Regions from separate parts of the Novosphingobium sp. GV079 genome, predicted to be linked through region 2. Evidence: riboswitches for the same ligand, from Rfam matches in the RefSeq annotation. Region 2 holds a riboswitch; the other holds the start of a gene.
What was found. A riboswitch is a leader RNA that binds a small molecule or an ion and turns the genes downstream of it on or off. The one in region 2 is predicted to bind cobalamin.
Positions count from the first base shown of each region.

Region 1: it holds a riboswitch for cobalamin, as region 2 does, so the genes downstream of both, C8K14_RS04980 (TonB-dependent siderophore receptor) here and cobW (cobalamin biosynthesis protein CobW) in region 2, are expected to answer to the same signal.

Region 1 covers NZ_QBUE01000003.1:249,293-254,487, reverse strand. Annotated here, with positions in the region: gene mdh (malate dehydrogenase) at 1-201, opposite strand, end outside; gene C8K14_RS04990 (hypothetical protein) at 589-978, opposite strand; gene C8K14_RS04985 (cell wall hydrolase) at 1,169-2,476, opposite strand; cobalamin riboswitch at 2,638-2,835, shown strand; gene C8K14_RS04980 (TonB-dependent siderophore receptor) at 2,945-4,825, shown strand; gene C8K14_RS04975 (ABC transporter substrate-binding protein) at 4,859-5,195, shown strand, end outside.
Region 2 covers NZ_QBUE01000015.1:50,233-55,427, reverse strand. Annotated here, with positions in the region: gene C8K14_RS17160 (HoxN/HupN/NixA family nickel/cobalt transporter) at 99-1,121, shown strand; cobalamin riboswitch at 1,193-1,414, shown strand; gene cobW (cobalamin biosynthesis protein CobW) at 1,608-2,645, shown strand; gene cobN (cobaltochelatase subunit CobN) at 2,661-5,195, shown strand, end outside.

The DNA.
Region 1 (5,195 bases), on a different contig from region 2:
CTTGTAATCGTTGGTGCCGATGATCTTGGCGTCAAAGCCTTCGACCGGGCCGCACTGCGAGAGATCGAGGGCCTTGCCCTGCGGAACGCCTTCCACCACGTCGAACAGGACGATGTCGCCCAGTTCCTTCTGCGCGGCCAGATGCGCCAGAGTGCCACCGATGTTACCCGCGCCGATGAGCGCGATCTTCTTGCGTGCCATGTGCTTTACGGTCCTTTCCCGGAGTCGTCGCGGGACAAGCGTTCAAGCGTTGCCGACTCAAGCCCCCGGATGGAGGTCCCCCCGCGCCCGCGAGACGGGAAGGGTTGCCGGCAAGTGGAGGGGCACGTAGGCCTGCCCGAGAGGGATTGCAACCGCAAAAAACCCCGCATCTGCGGGTTTCTTTGATATCAGTTCGCAATAGCGTTAAGTGGTAAATCTACCGTTCATACGAATGCGACAGGCAAGCCCTTTGCCGCGTTTCAGAACGGTGCGGCCGCCGGGTTTTTCAGGCGTGCCGGCGATGGGCGCAGCCATGACCGGCTCGGCACGATGGTGCGACGAACCGGGCAGCGTTTGACGAAGCCATCTTGGCTTGCTGCGTGAAATTCATCCGAGCCCGGCAAGTTCCCGGCGCAGGGCAATGGCCTTGCGGCGATCGAGCGTGTGGCACACCTGCGCCCACCAATCGGCCTGTTCCGCGTCCCCGGCCATCGCCGCGCGGGTGGCGGCACGGGCAGCTTGCCCGGCGGCGGCATGGCCATGGCTGGCAAACAGGCGCAGTGCTTCGGCCAGCAGGGCGTCTTCGGCCAGCCGATCAGCGAGGCGCCCGGCCATGGCGCGTACTGGCGAGGGATAGTCCTGGGCTGCCTGGAGCGACCAGGCCGGATTGTCGTTGGCATGGCGCGGCACGCGGCCGGCGGGCCGGCGGAGACAGGGCGAGATCATGCCATAGCGAGGGGCGAAACGCAGCATGCGCGGGTGGTCTCCGTTCTTCATCGCGACACCGAAAGTTCGGCTTTTTTCGTGTTCAAAGCCGATTTCGGGGTAAACTTCCTGGCGGCTCTGCCGTCCTTCTACGGGGCGTTGCGCTAACAGGGCGTGAGATGAGACGGTAAACGGGACATTGATGTTCCCGCCGACGCGGCCAAGCGTGCCGATGCAGCGCCTGCCCGGGTTCAATCAGCCTTCAGCCATGCGGCTGGGCAATCCATTTTCCGGCGTTTTCATAGGTTTCCCGCGCTTCCGGGCGAAGCTGCGGGCTGGGGGCGCCGGGCAGCGGCGTGGCCGGTGGCGGCGCGGCGCTGGCAGGGATCGCACGCTGGGGCGATTCGCCCAGGCCCCCGGTGGCCGTGCCCGTCGTGGCGCCGGCCGAAGCACCGGTGTGTTCCAGCGCGCTGATGCGGCCTTCCTCGAACGCCTTTTCCAGCGTCACCGGATCGGCCACGTCGGCCGCGGCCGGCACCCAGCTGCGCGGATGGGGCGCGGCCAGCGGCTCGCCCCCGCGATAGCTGGCATTGAAGGCGGCGGGCTGCCCGGCCGATCCGGCCCAGCGATAGAAGCGATGCGCCCCGATCGTGCCGATGAAGGCCAGCTTGTCTGACCATAGCGGATGGACCGCGCTGGTGTGGTAATGCGTAGCCAGGCCCACCGGGGCAAACACGTTGCCGGCCAGGGCATCGGCCGCCACGCGCCGGGCGCGGTCCCAGAATTGTTGCACCGGGCGGCGCGCCATGGCGCCGTCGCAGGCAAAGCTGAACTGGCAGCCGGGGCGTTCCGATCCTTGGAACACCACGCCGCATACTGTCTTGGGAAAGGCCGGGTGCGCCACGCGGTTGAGCACGACCTGCGCCACCGCGCGCTGCCCGGCATCGGGTTCGGACGCGGCTTCGTAATAGATCGCGGTGGTCAGGCATTGCAGCGCGCGCCAGCGGTCTTCGCCGCTGCCGGTGGCAAATAGCGGCCGCGCTGCTGGATTGGCAGACCAGGGCGCGGTGGTGGTGCCATCATCGGCGTCGCTGCGGATTGCGGCCACCTGCCGGTCCCAGGCACGGGCGGCGTCCTGCGGGGCAAGCAGGCCGCTGTCTTGCGCCGAAACATAGTAGAACGCCGAGCCGGGAAAGCTTTCGCCCGCCCGCTCGAAAGGTTGCAGCCCGCCGTTGCGATCCTGCGCTGCGGCGGCATCGCTGCCGGGCGAACCCCAGCCGATCGCGCCGAGCACCAGGCCTAGCGCGCCGATCGCGGCAATACCGGCGGCCCGCTCGGCCAGGCGCGAGGGCGCGCGATGCTGGTGGCGCCACGAGGTCATGTCGCGGCGGCGGATGCGTGCGGCAAAATCGCGGGGGCGCACCGGCGGCAGCGTAAGCGCCGCGATCAGCGCGCCATCGGCCTGCCGCTGCCCGGCCAGGGCGACGCGCTCTTCCGGCCCCGGCGGCGGCATCAGCGCCTTGGGCGGAAGGGTGGGCGTGGCGCCGGTGAAGGGAATCGGGTCTGGCATAGGGCGTGAAACAGGGCAGGCTTGGTCTGCGCCATGGTGCGTTACGCGTTGCACTGCAACCATGCACGGCAGGAATCGTCCTCGTCCCGATAAGGCACAGGCTGCTACGGGTTGGTTAATCACGGCTGCGGGCTTGCCCCTTGGTGCAGGTGTCGCTATCCGCCCCGCCTGACGCCACCGGTGCCCGCAACCATGCGGGCTAAGAGGGAAGCCGGAACCAGCCGGCGCTGCCCCCGCAACTGTTTCCGGACGAGCGCCGCGCCCTTGCGCGCCACTGGCCCCTTGGCGGGCTGGGAAGGCCGGCGTGTCGCGTTGACTTCGGATGAGCCAGGAAACCTGCCGGTGTGTGGTCGTTCCGCGGCCGGGCGGGGTGTACCGGGCGCAAGCGTGACGAGTCTTCCGCCAGGGCCCGGCGGACCCTCGCGCCATGGACGGCAAGACTGTCCATGGGCCGGGAGGAAAAGAACCGTGAAGACATCGCTTGTTGCACTGGCCACCGCCGTGATGCTGGCCACCCCTGCCTATGCCGATGAAGCCCCCGCCAGCGATGGCGCGCAGATCACTGTATTGGCCACCGGCAACGACCTGTCGCTCGACCAGACCGGCCAGGCCATCACCGTGTTGCCGTTGCAGACGATCGAGGCGGTGCAGGGCGTTGACCTGACCCGCGTGCTCGATCGCGTGCCGGGCCTGACCTGGTCGCGCACCGGGGGTCTGGGTGCGCAAACCGCCGTGCGCCTGCGCGGCGGGGAAGGGCAGCACACCCTGGTGCTGGTCGATGGCGTGCGCGCGGAAGATCCCTCGGCGCCATCGGGCGGGTTTGACTTCGGCACGCTGACGAGCGGCGGGATCGAGCGGATCGAAGTGCTGCGCGGCTCCAACTCGGTGGTCTGGGGCAGCTCGGCGATCGGCGGGGTGATCGCGGTTACCACGCGCGAGATCGACGGCGTCGAAGCCTCGGCCGAGGCCGGCTCGCGCCGCAGCTATGATGCCGATGCCGCAGCCGGCGTGAAGCGCGATCGCTATGCGTTCTCGATCGATGGCGGCTATGCCACCACCGATGGCGTTTCGGCCGCTGCCAGCGGGACGGAGCGCGATGGCTATGACCAATGGCGCGTGGGCGGCAAGGCGCGGGTCAACCTCACCGATACGCTCTCGCTGGTCGCCAATGCCCGCTATGCCGATGGCAAGACCCAGATCGATGGCTATCCCGCGCCCGACTATGTCTTTGCCGATACGCCGGAATATACCACCACGCGGCAGTTCTTCGGCCGCGCCGGGCTGCACTATGCCGGCGGCCCGCTGACGCTCGACGCTGGCTATGCCCTGTCCGACACGCGCCGCCGCTATTACACCGGCGGGGCCGACAATGCGTTCGAATATGGCTACAACGGCCGCAGCGAGCGGGTGGAATTGAACGGCCGCTATAGCCTGCCTGCTGATTTCGCGATCGATTTCGGGGCGGATCGCGAATGGACCCGGTTCGACAGCACCTATGACACGCGCCAGAACGCGCATCTGACCAGCGGCCATGCCATGCTTGGCTGGTACACCGCCAAGGCCAGCCTCGCCGCCGGCGTGCGCTATGACGAACAGAGCCAGTTCGGCAGCAATGTCAGCCTGGGAGCCAACGGCACGGTGGAAGTGGTGCGCGGGCTGCGCCTCAATGCCAGCTATGGCGAAGGCTTCCGCGCGCCCACGCTCTATCAGCTGCTCTCGCCCGATTATGGCAATGCCGCACTCGCTCCCGAACGCAGCCGCAGCTATGACCTGGGCGTGGTCTATGCCAGCCAGGATGGCGGCTTCCATGCCGGGGTCACGCTGTTCCGCCGCGATACCCGCAATCTGATCGCCTATGTCTCGTGCTTCATGGCGCAAAGCGCGCTGTGCCAGGGCCATGCCTATGGCGTCTATGACAACGTCGGCAAGGCGCGCGCGCAGGGGGTCGAGCTCGATGTGGGCGCCGCGCTCAGCAGCCAGGTCAAGGGCACGATCGCCTATGCCTATACCGAGGCGACCGACCGCACGCCTGGCGCCGCCACGTTCGGCAACGACCTTGCTCGCCGCCCGCGCCACGCGCTGACCACCTCGCTCGACTGGACCACGCCCTGGGCTGGCCTGGCCCTGGCCGCAGACCTGCGCTTCCAGTCGGAAAGTTTTGACAACGCGGCCAATTCGATCAAGTTGGCGGGCGGTAGCGTCACCACCGTGCGCGCCAGTTTGCCGATCCTTCATCAGGCCGAACTTTTCGGCCGGGTGGAAAACGTGTTCAATCGGCTGCTGGTGACGGCAGCGGGCTATGGCGCGCTGGGTCGTTCCGTGTTCGGTGGCGTTCGCCTGCGGTACTGATGGCGTTGCGCCGGTTGGAGGAATGGCTTTGCCGTGAGCGGCCGCATCGTGCCTGACTTTGCCTTGCTCTGCCGGCGCATGGAGCGTGGTGCCGTGGCGCTGGCGCTGGCGCTGGCGCTGATGCTGGGCGGGTGCGCGCAGGTGGCTCCCGCCGATCCGCAGGCCACCGATCGTCTGCCCCGGATCGTGTCGCTCAATCCCTGCAGCGACGCGATCCTGGCAGAAGTGGCCGATCCCGCGCAGATCCTGGCGCTGTCTTCCTACAGCCGCGATCCGGCACAAACCTCGATGGACGTGGCGCAGGCCATGCGCTTTGCCACCACCGATGGCGCGGTAGAAAGCGTGCTGGCGCTGCACCCCGATGTGGTGG
Region 2 (5,195 bases):
GCGTGGCGTCACACGTCCGGCTCCGTCGCCATTCTGGCCGGAGTATTCCGCTCGTGCCTGTTTCCTTTCCTTTTCGCCGTCTGCTGGCCCGTTCGGCCGTGCCCTTGCTGCGCCGGCGTATCGCTGCTCTTTTGGCCGCGTTGCTGCTGGCCAATGCCCTGGCCTGGCTGTGGGCGCTGGGCCTGTTCCACGATCAACCGCTGATGCTGGGCACCGCCGTGCTCGCCTGGGGGCTGGGGCTGCGCCACGCGGTCGATGCCGATCACATCGCCGCGATCGACAATGTCACGCGCAAGCTGATGCAGCAGGGGCAGCGGCCGATCGCCGTGGGCCTGTGGTTTGCCCTGGGCCACGCCACGATCATCGCCATCGCTTCGGTCCTGGTGGCGCTGACGGCCACGGCGCTCGCCCGGTTTGGCGCCTTTCGCGAGGTGGGCGGGATGATCGCCACGACGATATCGGCGCTGTTCCTGTTTGCCATTGCCGCCATGAACCTGGTGATCCTGCGTGGGGTGTGGCGCACCTTTGCCCATGTGCGCGCAGGGGGCACCTATGTGGAGGAAGACCTTGACCTGCTGCTGTCGGGCCGGGGCCTGCTATCGCGCCTGTTCCGCCCGATGTTTCGCCTGGTCACGCGATCGTGGCACATGGCGCCGCTTGGCTTTCTGTTCGGGCTGGGTTTCGATACGGCCACGGAAGTCGCGCTGCTCGGCCTGTCCGCCAGCCAGGCGGCGAGCGGCCTGGCGTTGGGCACGATCCTGGTGCTGCCCGCGCTGTTTGCGGTGGGCATGGCGCTGATCGATACGATCGATGGTGTGGTCATGCTTGGCGCTTATGAGTGGGCCTTCGTCAAGCCGATCCGCAAGCTCTATTACAACATCACCATCACGCTGGTTTCGGCCCTGGTGGCGATCGTGATCGGCGGGATCGAGGCGGCCGCACTGATCGGCCAGAAGCTGGGCCTGACCGGTGCGCCATGGCGATTGGCGGCCGATCTTGCCGGCAATTTCAATGGGCTGGGCTTTGCCATCATTGCCCTGTTCGCGTTGTGTTGGATGGCCAGTGCGGCGATCTATCGCTGGCAGCGGCTGGACGAGATCGAGGTGGTTCGCGCAATCTGATGTCATGCCCGGTTGGCTTGGCCGGCGAACTCGGCTAGGAGGGCAGGGCAGGCGCCGGTTTCGGCCGGTGCCGTGCAAAAGATCGTGTCGGTGCCCCGAGAGGGGCTTAATCGGGAATGCGGTGCGGGGCTTCGCCCCAAGTCCGCAGCTGTCCCTGCAACTGTAAGTGGCGAGCGCGATGCACTGGTCCCCGCACGACGGGGATGGCCACTGGGCCCCAAGCGGGCCTGGGAAGGCGTGCATCAAGCCCTGACCCACGAGCCAGGAGACCTGCCGGCGCACTGGTCGCTCTTGCCTTGATCCAGGGGATGGTCCGGGCACGGTAACGCTTCCGTCTGGGCGACGAAAACTTGTGCGGCTGGGGCTGCACGGGTTGCGTTGTGGTGGGCGCTATCGTGCGCCGGCCCGCTGCCGCGCGCCTGGCCGGATCGTTTTCCGGCAAGCCCTGCCGTGTCGCTCGTCTGGCGCCGCGGAAGGGTTTTGTGCATGCCGGATCTGGCAAAAGTGCCCGTCACCATCGTGACCGGTTTTCTGGGCGCGGGAAAGACCACGCTGATCAGCCATTTGATCCGCCACGCCGGCGGGCGCCGCCTGGCCGTGGTGGTCAACGAGTTCGGCACGCTGGGGGTGGATGGCGATATCCTCACGTCTTGCGCCATTCCCGATTGCCCGGCCGAAAACATCGTCGAACTGGCCAATGGCTGCATCTGCTGCACCGTGGCCGATGATTTCATCCCCACGGTCGAACGCCTGCTTGCGCTCGAGCCCCGGCCCGATCACATCCTGATCGAAACCTCGGGGCTGGCGCTGCCGAAACCACTGCTCAAGGCGTTCGACTGGCCGGCGATCCGCAGCCGCATCACGGTCGATGGCGTGCTGGCGCTGGCCGACGCAGAGGCGGTGGCCGCCGGCCGCTTTGCCCCCGATCTGGCCGCGCTCGACGCGCAGCGTGCCGCCGATCCGGGGATCGACCATGAAACCCCATTGGCCGAAGTGTTCGAAGACCAATTGGCGTGTGCCGATCTGGTGCTGTTGACCAAGGGGGATCTGGCCGGCCCGGAGGGCTTGGCCAAGGCGCGGGTGATCATTACTGAGACGGCGCCGCGCGCGGTTCCGGTGATCGACATGGCCGAAGGCGCAGCCGATCCGCGCGTGATCCTGGGGCTGAACGCCGCAGCCGAAGACGATATCGCTGCCCGCCCGTCGCACCACGATGGCGCCGACGATCACGAGCATGACGATTTTGCCAGCACCGTGGTGCCGCTGGGCGAGGTATCCGATCCGGCCGACCTGGCCGTGCGCATCGCCCGCCTGGCCACAGAGCACGGCGTGTTGCGCGTGAAAGGCCATGTCGCCGTGGCGGGCAAGCCGATGCGCCTGCTGGTCCAGGCGGTGGGCGCGCGCGTGCGCCATCAGTATGATCGGCCCTGGCAGGCGGGAGAGCCGCGCACCGGGCAACTGGTGGCGATTGCCGAGCGCGACAGGCTCGACCCCCAAACCATCAAGGCGGTGCTGGCGGCCTGAGCGGCGGCACCCCCCATGCACGTTATCTTCCGCGAAAGCCACGGGCTTGAGGAAACGGCCGTGCCCCAGGATCTGGAGCAGGTGCCGGCGCCGCTCGTCGTCCTGTCGTTTTCCGACAGCGACCTGGGCGCCTTTGCCGCTGGCTGGCACCTGGCGCGCCAGGCCGATCCGGCGTTCCCGCTGCTGCGCCTGGCCAATCTGGCCGCGCTGGAACATCCCTTGTCGGTCGATACCTATATCGAGCGCACGCTGGTTGGCGCGCGGGCCATCCTCATCCGCCTGATCGGTGGGGTTTCGTGGTGGCGCTATGGCCTGGGGCAGGTGGCGGCGCTGGCACGCGCACGCGGCGTTGCGCTGGCGGTGTTGCCGGCAGACGGGCGGGCCGATCCGCAGCTTGACGAAGCCTCTACCCTGCCGCGCGAGGCCCTGCGTGATCTGGCCGCGCTGTGCGAGGCGGGCGGCGCCGATGCTGCCCATTGCGCGCTGATGCAGCTGGCCCAGGCAGGCGGGCTGGCGATAAACGCGGCGGCCACTCCGCCGGTGGCGCCGCTGTCGGCGGCGGGCCTGTGGCATCCCCATGGCAAGGCGGTGGACGCCGCGCGCCCGCTGGTGCTGGTCGTGTTCTACCGCGCCTATCTCACCGCGCGCGATGTTGCGCCGGTAACCGCGCTGATCACCGCGCTGGAGGAAGCAGGCCTGGCCGCGCAGGGGCTTTACGTCACCTCGCTCAAGGAACCACAATCGCGCGCGGTGGTGGCGGCAGAACTCGGGCGGCTGCGCCCGGCCGCGATCATCAATGCCACGGCCTTTTCCGCGCAGGACGATGCCGGGCAGAGCCCGCTGGACTTAGCCGGCGTGCCGGTGTTCCAGGTGGCGCTGGCCACTGGCACGCGCGAAAACTGGACTGAGGCGGTGCGTGGCTTGGCGCCGGCAGACCTGGCCATGCATGTCGTTTTGCCAGAGATCGACGGGCGGCTGTTTGCCGGCGTTGCCAGTTTTAAGGAACCCTGCGCGCAGGATGCCGATCTCGGCTTTGCCCGCCACATGCACCGGCCCGATCCGGCGCGGATCAATGCCATCGTGGCGCGGGTGGCTGGCTGGATCGCGCTGGCCCGGCGCCCCGTGGCGCAGCGGCGCCTGGCCTTGGTGCTGTCAACCTATCCGGGCAAGGCGCATGCCATGGCGCATGCAGTGGGCCTTGATGCTTTGGCCTCTACTACAGCGTTGCTCGCCGATCTGGCCCAGGCCGGGTATGAAGTTGCGCCGCCCGGTGACCTGGCACACCGGCTTGGCCATGAGACGCTGGCCTTTCCGCTCGCCGCCTATCGTGCCGCGCTGGTGCAGCTGCCGGCCGCGCTGCAAACCGATCTGGCACAAAGCTGGGGCGCGCCGGAAGACGATACAGCAGTCCGCGATGGCGCCTTCCACTTTGCCGCGTTGCGCGCGGGGCAGGCGCTGGTGGCGTTGCAGCCCGAGCGCGGCGATCTGGTCGGGCGCGACGAAGCCTATCACGATCTGTCGCGCTGCCCGCGCCATGGCTATGTCGCGTTTTATCTGTGGCTGCGTGCGCAAGGGATCGATGCCCTGGTGCACATGGGCGCGCACGGCACGCTGGAATGGCTGCCGGGCAAGGCCGTCGCGCTGTCGGGTGCCTGCTGGCCCGAGGCGCTGATCGGCAGCCTGCCGGTGATCTATCCCTTCATTGTCAACGATCCGGGTGAGGCGGCCCAGGCCAAGCGTCGCATCGGCGCGGTCACGCTGGGCCACATGCCGCCGCCGCTGCGGCGCACGGAAAGCGGGGCGGGCCTGGCCGGGCTGGAGGCGCTGCTTGACGAGTTTTCCGGCGCGGTAGGCCTCGATCCGGCGCGGCGCGACCGGCTGATCGTGGCCATCCGCGCGCAGGCGCAGGCGCTGGGGCTTGAGGCAGAGCTGGGCATCGATCCGGCCGCCACCCCGGCTGAAGCGATTGCCCGGATCGACCGCTTTGTCTGCGACGTGAAGGATAGCCAGTATGGCGATGGCCTGCACATATTCGGCCGCGGCACGCAGGGCGGGGCAGAGTGCGATGGCGTGCTGGCCGCGCTCGACGGGCGCCGGGTTGCGGCGGGGCCGGCTGGATCGCCGTGGCGCGGGCGTACCGATGTGCTGCCCACCGGGCGCAATCTCTACGCGATCGATCCGCGCGCCGTGCCCAGCCGCGCCGCCCATGCGCAAGGCGTGATGCTGGCGCAGGAACTGGTGCGCCGCCACCTGCAGGACCACGGCGATTATCCCCACGCCCTGGTGGTGGACCTGTGGGGTTCGGCCACGATGCGCACCGGTGGCGAGGAATTTGCCATGGCGCTGCACCTGTTGGGCGCGCGGCCGGAATGGGATGCCGCCTCGCAACGGGTGACGGGGATCGAGATTCTGCCGATCGCTCGGCTCGATCACCCGCGTCTGGATGTGACGCTGCGTATTTCGGGCCTGCTGCGCGATGCCTTTCCGCTGCTGCCGGTGCTGTTCGGGCAGGCGGTGCGCGCCCTGGCCGCGCGCGACGAGCCGGCGGAG